2 regions of the Cronobacter universalis NCTC 9529 genome follow, and region 2 is predicted to be linked to the other one. Evidence: predicted binding sites of a transcription regulator. Region 2 holds the regulator's gene; the other holds the start of a gene.
What was found. The regulator PurR, encoded in region 2, represses purine synthesis genes. The targets are predictions, from matches to a motif close to CANGCAAACGTTTGCNTG.
Positions count from the first base shown of each region.

Region 1: a site for PurR is predicted at 5,057-5,074, ahead of raiA (ribosome-associated translation inhibitor RaiA). Genes of this name have one in related genera too.

Region 1 covers NZ_CP012257.1:3,245,604-3,252,909, reverse strand. The annotation lists gene aroF (3-deoxy-7-phosphoheptulonate synthase AroF) at 1-916, shown strand, start outside; gene tyrA (bifunctional chorismate mutase/prephenate dehydrogenase) at 928-2,049, shown strand; gene AFK65_RS14980 (SMP-30/gluconolactonase/LRE family protein) at 2,126-2,995, shown strand; gene pheA (bifunctional chorismate mutase/prephenate dehydratase) at 3,027-4,187, opposite strand; Phe leader region at 4,209-4,333, opposite strand; gene pheL (pheA operon leader peptide PheL) at 4,285-4,332, opposite strand; gene raiA (ribosome-associated translation inhibitor RaiA) at 4,437-4,781, opposite strand; gene AFK65_RS14965 (lysozyme inhibitor LprI family protein) at 5,135-6,340, shown strand; gene bamD (outer membrane protein assembly factor BamD) at 6,393-7,130, opposite strand; gene rluD (23S rRNA pseudouridine(1911/1915/1917) synthase RluD) at 7,260-7,306, shown strand, end outside.
Region 2 covers NZ_CP012257.1:1,948,589-1,955,894, forward strand. The annotation lists gene cfa (cyclopropane fatty acyl phospholipid synthase) at 1-513, opposite strand, end outside; gene punC (purine nucleoside transporter PunC) at 802-1,977, opposite strand; gene punR (DNA-binding transcriptional activator PunR) at 2,089-3,000, shown strand; gene purR (HTH-type transcriptional repressor PurR) at 3,019-4,044, opposite strand; gene cydH (cytochrome bd-I oxidase subunit CydH) at 4,337-4,426, shown strand; gene AFK65_RS08915 (MFS transporter) at 4,691-5,857, shown strand; gene AFK65_RS08920 (C40 family peptidase) at 5,928-6,746, opposite strand; gene AFK65_RS08925 (Grx4 family monothiol glutaredoxin) at 7,092-7,306, shown strand, end outside.

The DNA.
Region 1 (7,306 bases), 1.3 Mb from region 2:
TCCGCGTCTGCTGGTGGTGTGTGGACCTTGCTCGATCCACGATCCTGAAGCCGCGATGGAATATGCTCGTCGATTTAAGACCCTGTCCGAACAGGTCAGCGATAGTCTTTACCTTGTCATGCGCGTCTATTTTGAAAAGCCCCGCACCACGGTCGGCTGGAAAGGGCTGATTAACGATCCGCATATGGATGGCTCGTTTGATGTGGAAGCGGGGCTGAAAATCGCGCGCCGCCTGCTGGTGGATCTGGTCAGCCTTGGCTTGCCGCTCGCGACCGAAGCGCTCGATCCGAACAGCCCGCAATACTTAGGCGATCTCTTTAGCTGGTCCGCGATTGGCGCGCGTACCACGGAATCGCAGACGCACCGCGAAATGGCGTCCGGCCTCTCAATGCCGGTCGGCTTTAAAAACGGCACAGACGGGAGTCTCGCGACCGCCATTAACGCGATGCGCGCCGCCGCGATGCCGCACCGTTTTGTCGGCATCAACCAGGCAGGCCAGGTGTGCCTGCTGCAAACCCAGGGCAACCCCGATGGTCATGTGATCCTGCGCGGCGGCAAAGCGCCGAACTACAGTCCGGCGGATGTCGCGCAGTGCGAAAAAGAGATGGAGCAGGCGGGCCTGCGTCCGGCGCTGATGATCGACTGTAGCCACGGCAACTCGAATAAAGATTACCGCCGCCAGCCGGGCGTCGCGGAATCCGCGGTGGCGCAGATTAAAGACGGCAACCGTTCTATTATTGGTCTGATGATTGAAAGCCACCTTCACGAAGGCAATCAGTCTTCCGAACAGCCGCGCAGCGCCATGAAATACGGCGTTTCAGTTACCGACGCCTGCATCAGTTGGGAAACCACCGAGGCGCTGCTGCGCGAGCTTCATCAGAGTCTGCAAGGGGCGCTGGCGGCGCGCCTGGCGTAAGGGGTTTAATGATGGTGGCTGAACTGACCGCGCTGCGCGATCAAATCGATGAAGTGGATAAGGCGCTGCTGGGACTACTGGCGCGCCGTCTGGAGCTGGTGGCGGAAGTCGGCGAAGTAAAAAGCCGTTACGGCCTGCCAATTTATGTGCCGGAGCGCGAGGCCTCAATGCTGGCGTCGCGCCGTCAGGAGGCCGAAACGCTCGGCGTGCCGCCGGATCTTATTGAAGATGTATTGCGGCGCGTGATGCGCGAATCCTACTCCAGCGAGAACGATAAAGGGTTTAAAACGCTTAACCCGGCGCTGCGCCCGGTGGTGATTGTCGGCGGCGGCGGCCAGATGGGCCAGCTGTTTGAAAAAATGCTCGCGCTTTCCGGCTACCAGGTGCGCATTCTGGAGCAGCAGGACTGGCCGCAAGCGCAGACGCTGTGCGCCGACGCCGGAATGGTGATTGTCAGCGTGCCGGTGCATCTCACTGAGGCGATTATCCGCAAGCTGCCCGCGCTGCCTGACGATTGCGTACTGGTCGATTTAACCTCGGTGAAAAACGTGCCGCTCCAGGCGATGCTGGAAGCGCATACCGGCCCTGTGCTGGGCCTGCACCCAATGTTCGGGCCGGACAGCGGCAGCCTCGCCAAACAGGTGGTGGTTTACTGCGACGGCCGCATGCCGGAGGCGTACCAGTGGTTCCTTGAGCAAATTCAGGTGTGGGGCGCGCGGCTGCACCGCATCAGCGCGGTCGAACACGATCAAAACATGGCGTTTATACAGGCGCTGCGCCATTTCGCGACGTTTGCCTACGGCCTGCATCTGGCGGAAGAAAACGTACAACTGGAGCAGTTGCTGGCGCTCTCCTCGCCGATTTACCGGCTGGAACTGGCGATGGTGGGCCGCCTGTTTGCGCAGGATCCGCAGCTGTACGCCGACATTATTATGTCGTCGCCGGGCAATCTGGCGCTGATTAAGCGTTACTATCAGCGTTTTGGCGAGGCGATTGGCCTGCTGGAACAGGGCGATAAGCGCGCGTTTATCGACAGTTTCCGGAAAGTTGAACACTGGTTCGGTGATTATGCGAAGCGCTTCCAGCAGGAGAGCCGCGCGCTGCTGCGCCAGGCGAATGACAGCCGCCAGTAACGCAAAATCCGCTTATACTCAAAAGCCAGCAGGCCAGTTCCGCTGGCTTTTTTTATGGCGAAAAAGGATGAACGAAATGGCGCAACCGCAGCTGTTGTTTGATTACACCGGCCATCTGCCGGAATGCCCGACCTGGGACGCGCAGGAGCAGGCGCTCTACTGGGCCGATATCCTGGAGCAGGAGATCCATCGCTATCAGCCGCAAAGCGGCGAACACCGGGTCTGGCAGTTCCCGGAAGAGGTGGGCTGTTTCGCGCTGCGTGAGAAGGGCGGTTTTATCGTCGCGCTGCGCAGCGGCATCTGGCTTGCCGACGAGCGCGGCATTCTGGGGCAGAAGATTTGCGATAACCCCAATAACCCGGCGCTGGCGCGCTTTAACGACGGCGGCACCGACCATGACGGGCGCTTTTACGCGGGCACCTTCTGGGCGCCAGGCGATTACAAAGGCGCGCTGCTGGTGCGGGTGGACAATGACCTGAGCGCGCATGTTATCCAGAGCGATATTCACGGCGCCAATGGGCTTGCCTTCAGTCCGGATAAACGCTGGATGTACACTTCGGATACGCCGAAAGGCGTCATTTACCGCACGCCGCTTGATGAGCTCGGCGAGCCGGGCAAACGCGAAATTTTCAAAACCTTTGGCGACGGCGAAGGCATTCCTGATGGCGCGGCGCTGGATGTGGAAGGCTGCTACTGGACGGCGATGTATGACGGCCACCGCATCGCGCGGTTTTCGCCAGACGGCGAGCAGCTTGAAGAACACCGCCTGCCGGTGCGCTGCCCGACGATGGTCTGTTTTGGCGGCCCGGCGATGAAAACGCTTTATATCACCACTACGCGGGAAAACATGGATCTGGAGGAGCTGGAAAAATTCCCGCTCTCCGGCGCGCTCTTTACGCTTGAGGTCAGCGTCGCGGGTCTGCCGAAGCCGCGCTTCAAAGGATGAAAAAAGCGGCCGGGTTCCCGGCCGCTTCTGGTTACGCCGGGTCGACCGGCACCACATTTTCGCTCGGGTAACAGCCCAGCACTTTCATCGACCGGGTGATCTCCGCCAGCTCTTTCAGCGCCTGCTGCATCGCGGCGTCGTGGAGGTTCGCCTGGATATCCAGATAGAACATCTCTTCCCACGGGTTGCCGTTAATCGGGCGCGATTCGAGCTTCGTCATGATCAGATTGTGATTACGCAGAACCAGTAACGCTTCGACCAGCGCGCCAGCCTGCTGGCCGGTGGCGATTAACAGCGTGGTTTTCGCCGGCACCTGATCGGACACGTTGATAGCCTTACGGGCCAGCACCACAAAGCGGGTGATGTTCTGCGTCTGGTTGGCGAGGTTGCGCTCCAGTACCTGCAAACCGTACAGCGCGCCGCCTGCTTCGCTGCCGAGCGCGGCGACATAAGGAGAGCTGGCGTGCGCGACTTTCTCCATCGCGGCGGCGGTGCTTTCGCAATATTCGATTTTCCAGTTCGGGTAGCGCTTGAGGAACTGGCTGCACTGCTGAAACGGCTGCGGATGGCTGTAGACGGTTTCGATTTTCTCAAGCGTGGTGGAGGTGGAGACCAGCACGCAGTGATCGATAGGCAGCGTCAGTTCGCCGACAATCGACAGGCTGGTGTGTTGCAGCAGATCGTAGACATCGTTAATCGCGCCGGAGCTGGTATTCTCGATCGGCACCACGGCGTAATCGGCCTGGCCGGTCTCGACCTGGTTGAAAATGTCGTGGAATTTCGCGCAGCCGCTTTCAATGAACTGATCGAAATGGCGGGCGGCGTACTGGCGGGCGGCCAGATGCGAATAAGAGCCTTTCGGGCCGAGAAACGCGATACGGGCGGAGTGCGGATTGGTCTGGTTAAGATGCTGCTGGAGAAGCGCCTGCTGGGTAAGAACGGAGTCTTCGATGATCAACTGAAAAAGCCGAGTGATGTAGTGCGCGTCGAGATGGTGGGTTTTGCCAAGGCTAATAAGCCGTTCCAGTAAATCCCGCTCGCGATCGATATCCCTGACCGGCCGGTGAGTGGCGAGTTTCGCTTTTCCCACTTCAACCGCCAGCGCCCGGCGTTGCGCCAGCAGGGCGAGTAATTGTTCATCCAGCGCGCTGATCTTATCGCGCAGGGCCAGCAACGGGTTTTCCGCAGTCATAACGCCACCTTGTGTATAGCCATAAAAAAGGCCCCCCGGAGTGGGAGGCCTGTTAGTTCGTCTTCGCTTGCTTTCTGTACGACGACACGCCTCCCGTTCAGGGGAAGGTAAAAAAGAAAGCGAAGAAAAACGCGTGTTGCTTCATGAGAGATTCCTTAATAAGCATACCGGTAAAGTACCCGCACCCTTTTTGTTCTGTCAATAAAAAACGCGCCCGAAGGCGCGTGATAAAAGATGACGCTGATGGTTTTACTCTTCTTCTTCCTCGATTTCGGCGAGGTTAGCGTCTTTAACAGAGCCGGTGGTGCGGCGGGCTTCGCCTTTATGCTGCACCTTGTTCAGTTGCCTTTCCAGCTTGTTAATGAGTTCGTTTATGGCCGTGTACATATCTTCATGTTTGGCGCTGGCGACCAGATGACCGTTAGGCGTGTTGATGGTGGCGTCAGCGACGAACCCCTGGGGTTCTTTAGATAAAATGATATGCGGATTAATCAGATGAGTTTGCCATTTTTCAAGTTTGGCGAGACGGTCGGCGACGTGCTGGCGGATAGCGGGGGTGATTTCCATCTGTTTGCTGGTAATGTTCATTGTCATAAATGTTACCTCTTGTCTTTCCCGTCTTGGTAACTTCAGCATAACCGCCCCTGCGTCAATTTGCGTGATTCAGATCACTTAATTTTGTCACTTTTTGTCAATAAAGTGTTTTTGTGAGTCAGGACAGGAAGAGGGCGGATTTCCCTTGTCGGCCTCGTGAAAAGCGGTCATAGTTGATGAGTTAACCTCATCGTCCTTCCTGTTTAAAGCTTCATCAATCCTGCACTTGCGAACATTTTTCCGTCACTTCACGGCTGTACCTTTTTTAAGAGCTCCTCGAAAACGGCGGCTTCGGCAATAATGCGTTATTACCGCCTGCCTGAATGTGCAGGTCTTACCTCAAAAGGATTGTTATGAAAGCCACTTCCCGGCTGGCGGCGCTTCGCCGTCTTACGTTCTGTGTGACGTTTGCCTGTAGCGCCATGCCTGCCGTCGCCGCATCATTTGACTGCGATAAAGCGGGCACGCCCGTGGAATACGCCATCTGCCAGCAACAGCCGCTCGGTGAGCTGGACAGCAAAATTAATGACAGTTATCTGCGCGCAACGGGAAGCATGACTGCGCAGGATGCCGCGGCGTTACGCACGGAGCAGCGCGCGTGGCTTAAAACGCGCAACGCCTGCGCGGGTAACGCGAGCGAGCTTAACGCGTGCCTGACGGCCTCCATGAAACCCCGCGCTGAACAGCTTGAGCGTATCGCGCACCGCGCCACCCACGACTTTGATGCCGCGGTGAGCCTTATCCCGACAGCCCCCGCCACGGCGGCCGATAAGCTACGCCAGTATCAGACACCGCTGGCCTCCGCATGGCTGGTCTATCTCAACCGTTTCGTGCCCGCCAGCGGCGTGACGGCGCAGGAGGCCAATAAGCGTCACCAGATGGCGCTGGACGGGCTTAAAGATGATGATTTCGCCTGGTCGATAATGAAAGATATCGACAGCGACCCGAAGGAGAGTAAAGACCGGGCGGTGCTGACGCTGTTGCGTATGCATATCGAAAGGCTCGACTACGAAAACGATGACGATCGTCCGTACGTACATTGCTTTATTTTCCCGGCGCAGGGCCAGGCCGCCTATGAGGCGTTCGGGGCGCTGTATGGCTCATCGCGCGACGGTTCCGCGCCGATTTGCGCGCCGCAGGCCGCGATTTTCAGTACGCCCGCCTGGAAGGCGCTCAACGATGCGTTCAGCGATGCGCTGAGTAAAGCCAGCGACGGCGCCGGGACCATTCAGTTTTCAAGCTATGCGGACTGGCGGATCTTTGAACTGCATGTGACCGTTAAACCTGAGGATTACCTCAAGCCTGCGGAGCAGGGTAAAAAGCCGCGTGATTCTGAAAACGAGATCCGCGAGTGGAAGGATGAAGCCGCCTGGCCGAAAGCGCAGCGTGAAAAAGCGCTGGCGGCGATTGAGCCCGCGCGTAAGGCGACCGCGGAATGGCTTCAGAACGATCGTGGCTGGACGGCCGAAAACGCTCGTAAGGCCGCCGATAACATTGTGCGCGAGTGGCTTGATGACCGCGTGATCTTCATTGACGGTTCGGGCTGGACGGGAGAGTAACGCCCATAAAAAAGCCAGCCCGGTGGGCTGGCTTTTTACGCTAAAGCGAAGCTCAGGAGCCGGTGTTGTTCGCGGCGATAATTTTCGCCACTTTATCCGCCTGCGCATTGAGCTGCAGCTCGCGATAGGCGTTTTCCATCAGGCCCAGCCCTTCGTGGGTCGCCTGGGTATCCGGATAATCACGCAGCATACCGTCAACACGGTTCACTACCGCCACCCACGCGCCGCGTTTGGTGTAGTATTGCGCAACGGAAAGCTCATATTTCGACAGACGATCTTTCAGATAGACCAGACGCTTAGTGGCGTCGGTGGCATACTGGCTCTGCGGATAGCCGCGAACCAGTTTCGAGAAGTCGCGGAACGCGTCGCGCGCATGCTGCGGATCGCGGTCGCTGCGATCGACGCCGAAGAAGCCCTGGAGCGCGCTGTCATCCAGCGCCATATTGGTCAGGCCGCGCATGTAGATCACGTAGTCGATGTTCGGGTGAGTCGGGTTAAGGCGAATAAAGCGGTCAATAGCGGCCTGGGCCAGCGGCAGATCGGCATTTTTATAATAGGCGTAGATCAGATCCAGCTGTACCTGCTGAGAATAAGGGCCAAACGGATAACGGTTATCTAACGCTTCCAGTTGCGTTATTGCCGCTTTCCAGTTACCGTCCTGCAGCTTTTGCTGCGCAGTCGCGTAGATCTCTGAAGGCGGATTATCGGGCACCTCTTCCTTAGAACCGGAGCAGCCCGCCAAAGCCAGGCTCAACGTGGCGGCTGCCACCAGATATTTCATGCGCGTCATGACGTTTTGACTTTCCTCAGATGTTATGCGGGAGTTTCACTGTTCCAGCTCCCGATTAAGACCAGCTACAATAGCACACTATATTAAACGGCAAAGCCGTAAAACCCAACGTTAACGAAGAAGCTGTATATGGCACAACGAGTACAACTCACCGCAACGGTGTCCGAGTCACAGCT
Region 2 (7,306 bases):
CAGCGTCATGCCGGGCTTAAGCTGAAGCTTTTCGCAGATAAGTTTTAACTTCGCCTGCTGGGCGTCCTCAAGGTTATCGGCCTCTTTCCAGTAGCCGCAGGAGTACTGCATATACGGGTCGAGCATCCGGCTGAAGAGATCGTTGCCGAGATCGTAATGCTCTTTGCCGACAATCCAGGCGCGCTTTTTCGACTGCAGATTAAACAGACGGGCGCCGAGAATGCGCAGCGTGTCTTTCAGATGGTGCGGCAGCTGGTCTTCAAGCCCTGCGCGCAGCACTTTGGTGAAGAAGAGATCGAGACGCTCGCACTCCCACCAGCCGTCCATATAGCTTTCGCCAAGACCGAGAGAGCCTTCCTGTAACACACGTTTAAAAAAGTCAGGATTTTTCACCTGAATGTCGGAAGGGGCGCTGCCGTTAACGGCGATCCCGGCCCGGCTGAGCAGTTCAGTTGCGATGCGATACCAGTGGTTGTCCGGTATGCTGACTTCTTCTATACACGATGAACTCATAGCTTCTCCATCACTGATGTGATCAGAACCTTCAAACAGCGTAGTCGCAATTTTCGGTATGTGAGAAATATCACGGAAAGGTCCGCGAGCCTGATATCCGACGTAGAACAGAGGAAGGGAGATGACCCTTGCCAGAAATGTCATTCAAAATAAAAACGGGAGCCAGCGGCTCCCGTTACTACATAATATTTATGCTAATTATCGTAGAGCCGCGAACCAGTATAGGCCTCGCTTTACGATGATTCAACCATTGACCGTTAGCAAGCTAATCACAAAAATTTCATATTATCACGCGGCTGATGACGCTGTGACCCGACGACGCCCGCGCAGCAGGAAGCCAAGACCGGCCAGCAGTACGGTCGCCAGCATGACGCTGGTGGTCGACAGCAGCGGGGTGGCGACCAGCCATGACACCGCCAGGCTTGCCACAAAACAGAGCCCCAGCTGGAGCGTGTTTTGCAGCGCGGCGGCGCGTCCGGTGGCCTGCGGGAACGGCAGCAGCGCGGCGGCGACCACGATCGGATAAATTGCGCCGTTCACCATCGCCATCAGACAGAAGGGGATAAGCAGCGTGGTGAGCGTAACCGTCTCGCTTAATCCCACAAGCCAGGTGGCGATAACGCTCAGCGCGAAGCCTGCCAGCAGCCACGGCAGCAGGGTTTCGCCCTGCCATTTTTGCAGCGCGCTACGGCAGCCGTAACCGCCAATGAGGAACGCGATGGTTTGCGGCACATAGCTCAGTCCTGTCACCGCCGGGCTGTAGCCCATCTCATGCAGGATAAACGGCGAGCCGGTGAGCCAGGCGAAAAAGCTGGCGGAGCAGGCGGCATAAATCAACACATTGCCGCTGTAGACGCGCGAGCGCAGCAGCATCATAAAGCTCAGCGGTTCGCCGCCTTTATTGCCTTGCGGCGCGCCGGAAGGCAGGCGCAGCGCCGGGATCATCAGCAGTACCGTGATGGCAAACAACACTACAAAAATCGCCTGCCACGAAAAGTGATTCAGGATCCAGCTGCCGAGCAGCGGCGCCAGCGCCGGAGAGAGGCCCACCAGCGGCATGATGGTCGCGAAGATACGGCGCGCCTGCTGCGCCGGGTAGCGGTCGGTCACCAGCGCCTGCCAGCTCACTGCGGCGGAGCAGACGCCCACGGCCTGAAGAAAACGCAGCGCCAGCAGCGCGCCTGCGGTCTCTACCCAGACGGTGCCAAGGCAGGCAAGCGCGAAAATCCCCAGCCCCGCCAGCAGTACCGGACGGCGGCCAAAACGGTCAGAGAGCGGTCCCCAGGCCAGCTGCGCCAGCGCGAATCCCGCCAGGAACAGGCTCAGCGAGGCGCTGATAGCCGAGGGCGCCGTGTGTAAATCCGCCTCGATGACGGCGAACGCGGGCAGGTACATATCCGTCGCCAGAAAGCCGAGCACGCTCAGCCCGGCCAGCCAGCAAAGAAATCCTTTATCAGGTCGCATCACATTGACTCACTTCTTAATACGCGAAAGAGCCCGGAGTGTACGGAGTGCAAACCCGCTTGTGAAACGCTAATATTTGCCGTTTCCATTCAAAAATTTTGCAGGCAGAAAATGTGGTCTGAATATTCTCTGGAAGTCGTCGACGCCGTGGCGCGCACCGGCAGCTTCACCGCGGCGGCGGCGGAACTGCACCGCGTGCCTTCTGCCGTCAGCTATACGGTGCGCCAGCTGGAGGAGTGGCTTGCGGTGTCGCTCTTCGAGCGCCGCCATCGCGATGTGGTCCTGACGCCCGCGGGCGCCTGGTTTTTGCGCGAGGGGCGTTCTGTCATCAAAAAAATGATGATCACCCGTCAGCAGTGCCAGCAGATCGCCAACGGCTGGCGAGGACAGCTCTCCATCGCGGTGGACAACATCGTGCGTCCGGAACGCACCCGCCGTCTGGTGCTCGATTTCTACCGGCACTTTTCCGATGTCGAATTGCAGGTGTCGCAGGAGGTGTTTAACGGCGTCTGGGACGCGCTGGCGGACGGGCGCGTGGAACTCGCCATCGGCGCGACACAGGCGATCCCGGTCGGCGGGCGCTTCGCGTTTCGCGATATGGGCATGCTGAGCTGGCGCTGCGTGGTGGCGCATCATCACCCGCTGGCGCAGCGCGACGGCGCGCTCAGCGACGACAGGCTGCGCGATTACCCGTCGCTGGTGCTGGAAGACACCTCGCGATCGCTGCCCAAACGCATCACCTGGCTGCTGGATAACCAGCGGCGCGTGGTGGTGCCGGACTGGCACTGCGCCGCCGATGCGCTGAGCGAAGGGCTCTGTATCGGCATGGTGCCGACGCACTTCGCGAAGCCGTGGCTCGATAGCGGGGAGTGGCATGCGCTGACGCTGGAAAACCCGTTCCCGGACGCCGCCTGCTGCCTGACGTGGCGACAAAGCGATGCCTCGCCCGCGCTGCGCTGGCTGCTCGATTATCTGGGGGACAGTGAAACGCTGAACAAGGAGTGGCTGCGGGAGCCGCAGTAATACGGCTCCCGGAGGGGATTAACGGCGATAGTCGCGGAACGGGCCGTCCGCCACCGAGCGGCGTTCGATCAGGCGCGGATGCACCTCGATGGTCTGCGACTCTTCGCGCTTGTTGACGATGCGGTCGAGCAGCATATTGAACGCGGTCTGGCCCAGCGTCTCCTTCGGCTGATGGATCGTCGTCAGCGCCGGGCTGAAGAAGCGGGCGTTACGCACGTTGTCGTAGCCGATAATCGAAATATCCTGCGGCACGCGCAGACCCATCTCATCCGCGGCGCAGATAGCGCCCATCGCCATAATATCGCCGCCGCAGAAGATGGCGGTGGGGCGCTGCGGCTGCGAGAGGATCTGCTGCATGGCGCGATAACCGGATTCCGGCTCGAAATCGCCCTGCACGATCCAGTTTTCCGGCACTTTGATGGCCGCTTCTTCCAGCGCTTTCATAAAGCCGGAAAAACGCCCGACGCCGGTGTTGCGCTCAAGCTGCCCCGGAATAACGCCGATATCGCGATGGCCGCGCTCGATAAGGTAACGCCCGGCGAGATAACCGCCCTGAAACGCGTTATCGATAACCGAGTCGGTGAAATCCGCTTTCGCTTCGCCCCAGTCCATCACCACCATCGGGATATGACGGTACTCTTCGAGCGTGGCGAGTAGCGGCTCCGGGTATTCCGAACACATCACCAGCAGGCCGTCGACGCGCTTTTGCGCCATCATCGACAGGTACGCGCGCTGCTTTTCCAGATTGTTATGCGCGTTGCCGAGGATCAACGTATAGCCTTTCGCAAAGCAGCTGTTCTCAACCGCTTCGATGATTTCGGCGAAATAGGGCGCTTCGCTACTGGTCGCCAGCAGCCCGATAGACTTGGTATGGTTCACCTTCAGGCTGCGCGCCACGGCGCTTGGCGAATAGTGTAATTCTTTGATAGCCGCCCATACCGCGTTGCGCGTCTCTTCCGCCACAAAACGGGTTTTGTTAATTACATGTGAGACTGTTGTTGTGGAAACGTTGGCTCGCTTCGCGACGTCTTTAATTGTTGCCATTAATAATCACTCCAGACCCCTGGCTGAGCCCTGCAAAATCACGGGTTAATCGTTTGCCTGTACACACCCCTGTGTGCCACGAGGGGACGTGCGGCATGCCGGGAAACGCGACATTTATCGTGAGGAGGGGTCGATGGCCGGTACCGAATAAAGTAGCGACGAATTTTGGCTTATCTTTCCCGAAAGGGGAAGAGGGAAAACGCATATCTGGTTAAATGTCGCAGGATTTTTCGGCCCGTTTATGCAAAAATGCGCACTACCTGATTTTTATGGGGTCTTTAAGGAGAATACCATGAGTACCGATCTGAAATTTTCGCTGGTCACTACGCTTGTTGTACTGGGCCTGATTGTGGCGGGCGCTTTTACCGCCATCCTGCATTAAGCGCCAGGCGGGAGCGCGTCCCCGTTCTCCCGCTTTCTTATACCATTCCTGCGCTTAAGCGCCTTTCGCCCGCCGTTTCCTTTCTTTTTCACGCTTTTCCCTTATGATTCGCTAATAACAATTTGCGCGTGTTTTTTAACACCCGTGCAATAATATTTTGCTGTTTTTGTCACTTATCTTTTCTGACTGAAACTGCCATCCTCTCTGCATCCTGCTGTAACGTCGGGCATCTCCGGCGCTGTTGTAAAATTTCTGGAGCAATGAATGAAAGTCAACTTCCCGTTACTGGCACTGGCTATTGGTGCTTTTGGCATTGGCACGACCGAGTTTTCCCCGATGGGGCTGTTGCCGGTAATAGCCAACGGCGTCAACGTCTCGATTCCGGCCGCCGGTATGCTGATCAGCGCCTACGCGGTTGGCGTGATGGTGGGGGCGCCGCTGATGACGCTTTTGCTGTCGCACCGCGCGCGACGCAGCGCGCTGATTTTCCTGATGGCGATTTTTACGCTCGGCAATGTGCTCTCGGCGCTGGCGCCGGATTACATGACGCTGATGGCCTCGCGTATTCTCACCAGCCTTAACCACGGGGCGTTCTTCGGGCTCGGCTCAGTCGTTGCGGCAAGCGTGGTGCCGAAGCATAAACAGGCGAGCGCCGTCGCGACGATGTTTATGGGCCTGACCATCGCCAATATCGGCGGCGTGCCGGCGGCGACCTGGCTTGGCGAAACCATCGGCTGGCGAATGTCGTTTCTGGCGACCGCCGGTCTTGGGCTGGTGGCGATGGCGAGCCTCTGGTTCTCCCTGCCGAAAGGCGGCAGCGGCGAGCGTCCGGATGTGAAAAGCGAACTGGCGGTGCTGATGCGTCCGCAGGTAGTCAGCGCGTTGCTGACCACGGTGCTCGGCGCGGGCGCGATGTTTACGCTCTATACCTATATCGCGCCTGTTCTGCATCATATTACTGACGCCAGCGCGGCGTTCGTCACCGCCATGCTGGTGCTGATTGGCGTCGGTTTTTCCATCGGCAACTATCTGGGCGGCCGCCTGGCGGACCGCTCGGTGAGCGGCACACTGAAAGGCTTCCTGATGCTGCTTATCGTCATTATGGCGGCGATCCCGTGGCTTGCGAAAACGGAGATCGGCGCGGCAGTGAGTATGGTGGTTTGGGGGGCGGCGACGTTCGCCGTGGTGCCGCCGCTGCAGATGCGCGTGATGCGCGTCGCCAGCGAAGCGCCGGGCCTGTCGTCATCGGTCAATATCGGGGCGTTTAACCTTGGCAACGCGCTTGGCGCGGCGGCAGGCGGCGCGGTCATTCACGCCGGCTTCGGCTATAGCGTGGTGCCGGTGATGGGCGCGCTGATTGCCGCACTTGGCCTGCTGCTGGTGCTGCTTTCCAGCCGTCGCGAGGCGCAAACGGCGTGCAGCGCTGAATAACGTCTGCTGGCGTAAAAAAGAAAACGGAGAAGGGTAACCTTCTCCGTTTTTTTTGATGTGAATAAACCGATTAGCGAATGGTGCGCGGCGTCATCACCCGGCGCGCGCCGACATAATGACGCTGCCAGTAATCTTCGCTCAGCGACGTTATCTGGATTTCCTGACCGCTACGCGGCGACTGAATAAACTTGCCGTTGCCGACATAGACGCCGACGTGATCGGCAGTGCCGCGGCCCTGGGTGCGGAAGAACACCAGATCGCCGCTTTCCAGCTCGCCACGGTTAACCGGCGCGGCGTCGCGCAGGTGATACATTTCGTTGGCGGTGCGCGGAATGCGGAATTTCACCAGATCTTTATACGCATACCAGACGAGGCCGCTGCAGTCGAAACCGGTGCGAGGCGAAGCGCCGCCCCAGTGATACGGCTTGCCGATCTGGTTCATCAGCTTGTTCATGGCGGTCGTCTGGGCTTTCTTCACGCGCGCTTTGTGGGCATCCGCGATAGTCAGCGGCCCGCTGACGCATTTGGTTTTGCGATTTTTACGCGTTTTGCTACAGGTCTGCGCGCTCAGGCGGCTGCTGGCCTGTTTAACGGAGGTGGCGGAAGCGCGGCGGGAAGCGGTTTTACTGACGGAAGAGGTGGTCTTACTGGTGCGTTTTGCGGTGGTGTTTCGCTTCTCGCTGGCGGTTTTCGCCGTTTTGGTCTTCGTTGCGTTGTTGCTTTTTTTGGCGGTTTTTGTGCTGGTTTTCTTTTTCACCGTACTGGCGTGCGCCTTTTGTACCTTCGAGGCGCGCGTCTGCTCCGACGCCTGCGCGAATGGCGCAAATGCCAGTGATGAAGTCATTAATAAAGCACAGAGCGTAAGAGCAATTTTTGTTTTGCGCGCCACTGAGCATTCCCCTGCATAAAGCCGGCAATCATGCCAACGGATGAATTTTAAGAGCTTGCTGATTCTAATCTAAAAAAATGTCCGAAGTTAAGCAGCAAATCGTGTTCAGAGCGTAGTTTCGTTAACCGGCGCACTCTTTTTAACCTGCTGCCGCTGCGTCGGAGCGCATTTTAGCGCGCCTTCTCAGAGGAGAATATCGGCAGCTTACAGAAAAGTGTTATTATTTGCTTCTCTTTCACCACGGCACGGCGCCGGGCTTAAGCGCAAGATTATGCATTTTCGGGACGCTCCGGAGCCGCTACAATGTAAAGCTAACGCCGTAATGACGCTTGAGGAAGTAAGACAATGAGCACTACGCTTGAAAAAATTCAACGCCAGATCGCTGAAAACCCGATTCTGCTGTACATGAAAGGCTCCCCGAAACTGCCGAGCTGCGGCTTCTCCGCACAGGCGGTACAGGCGCTGTCCGCCTGCGGCGAGCGTTTTGCGTATGTCGATATCCTGCAAAACCCGGATATCCGCGCGGAACTGCCGAAATACGCTAACTGGCCGACCTTCCC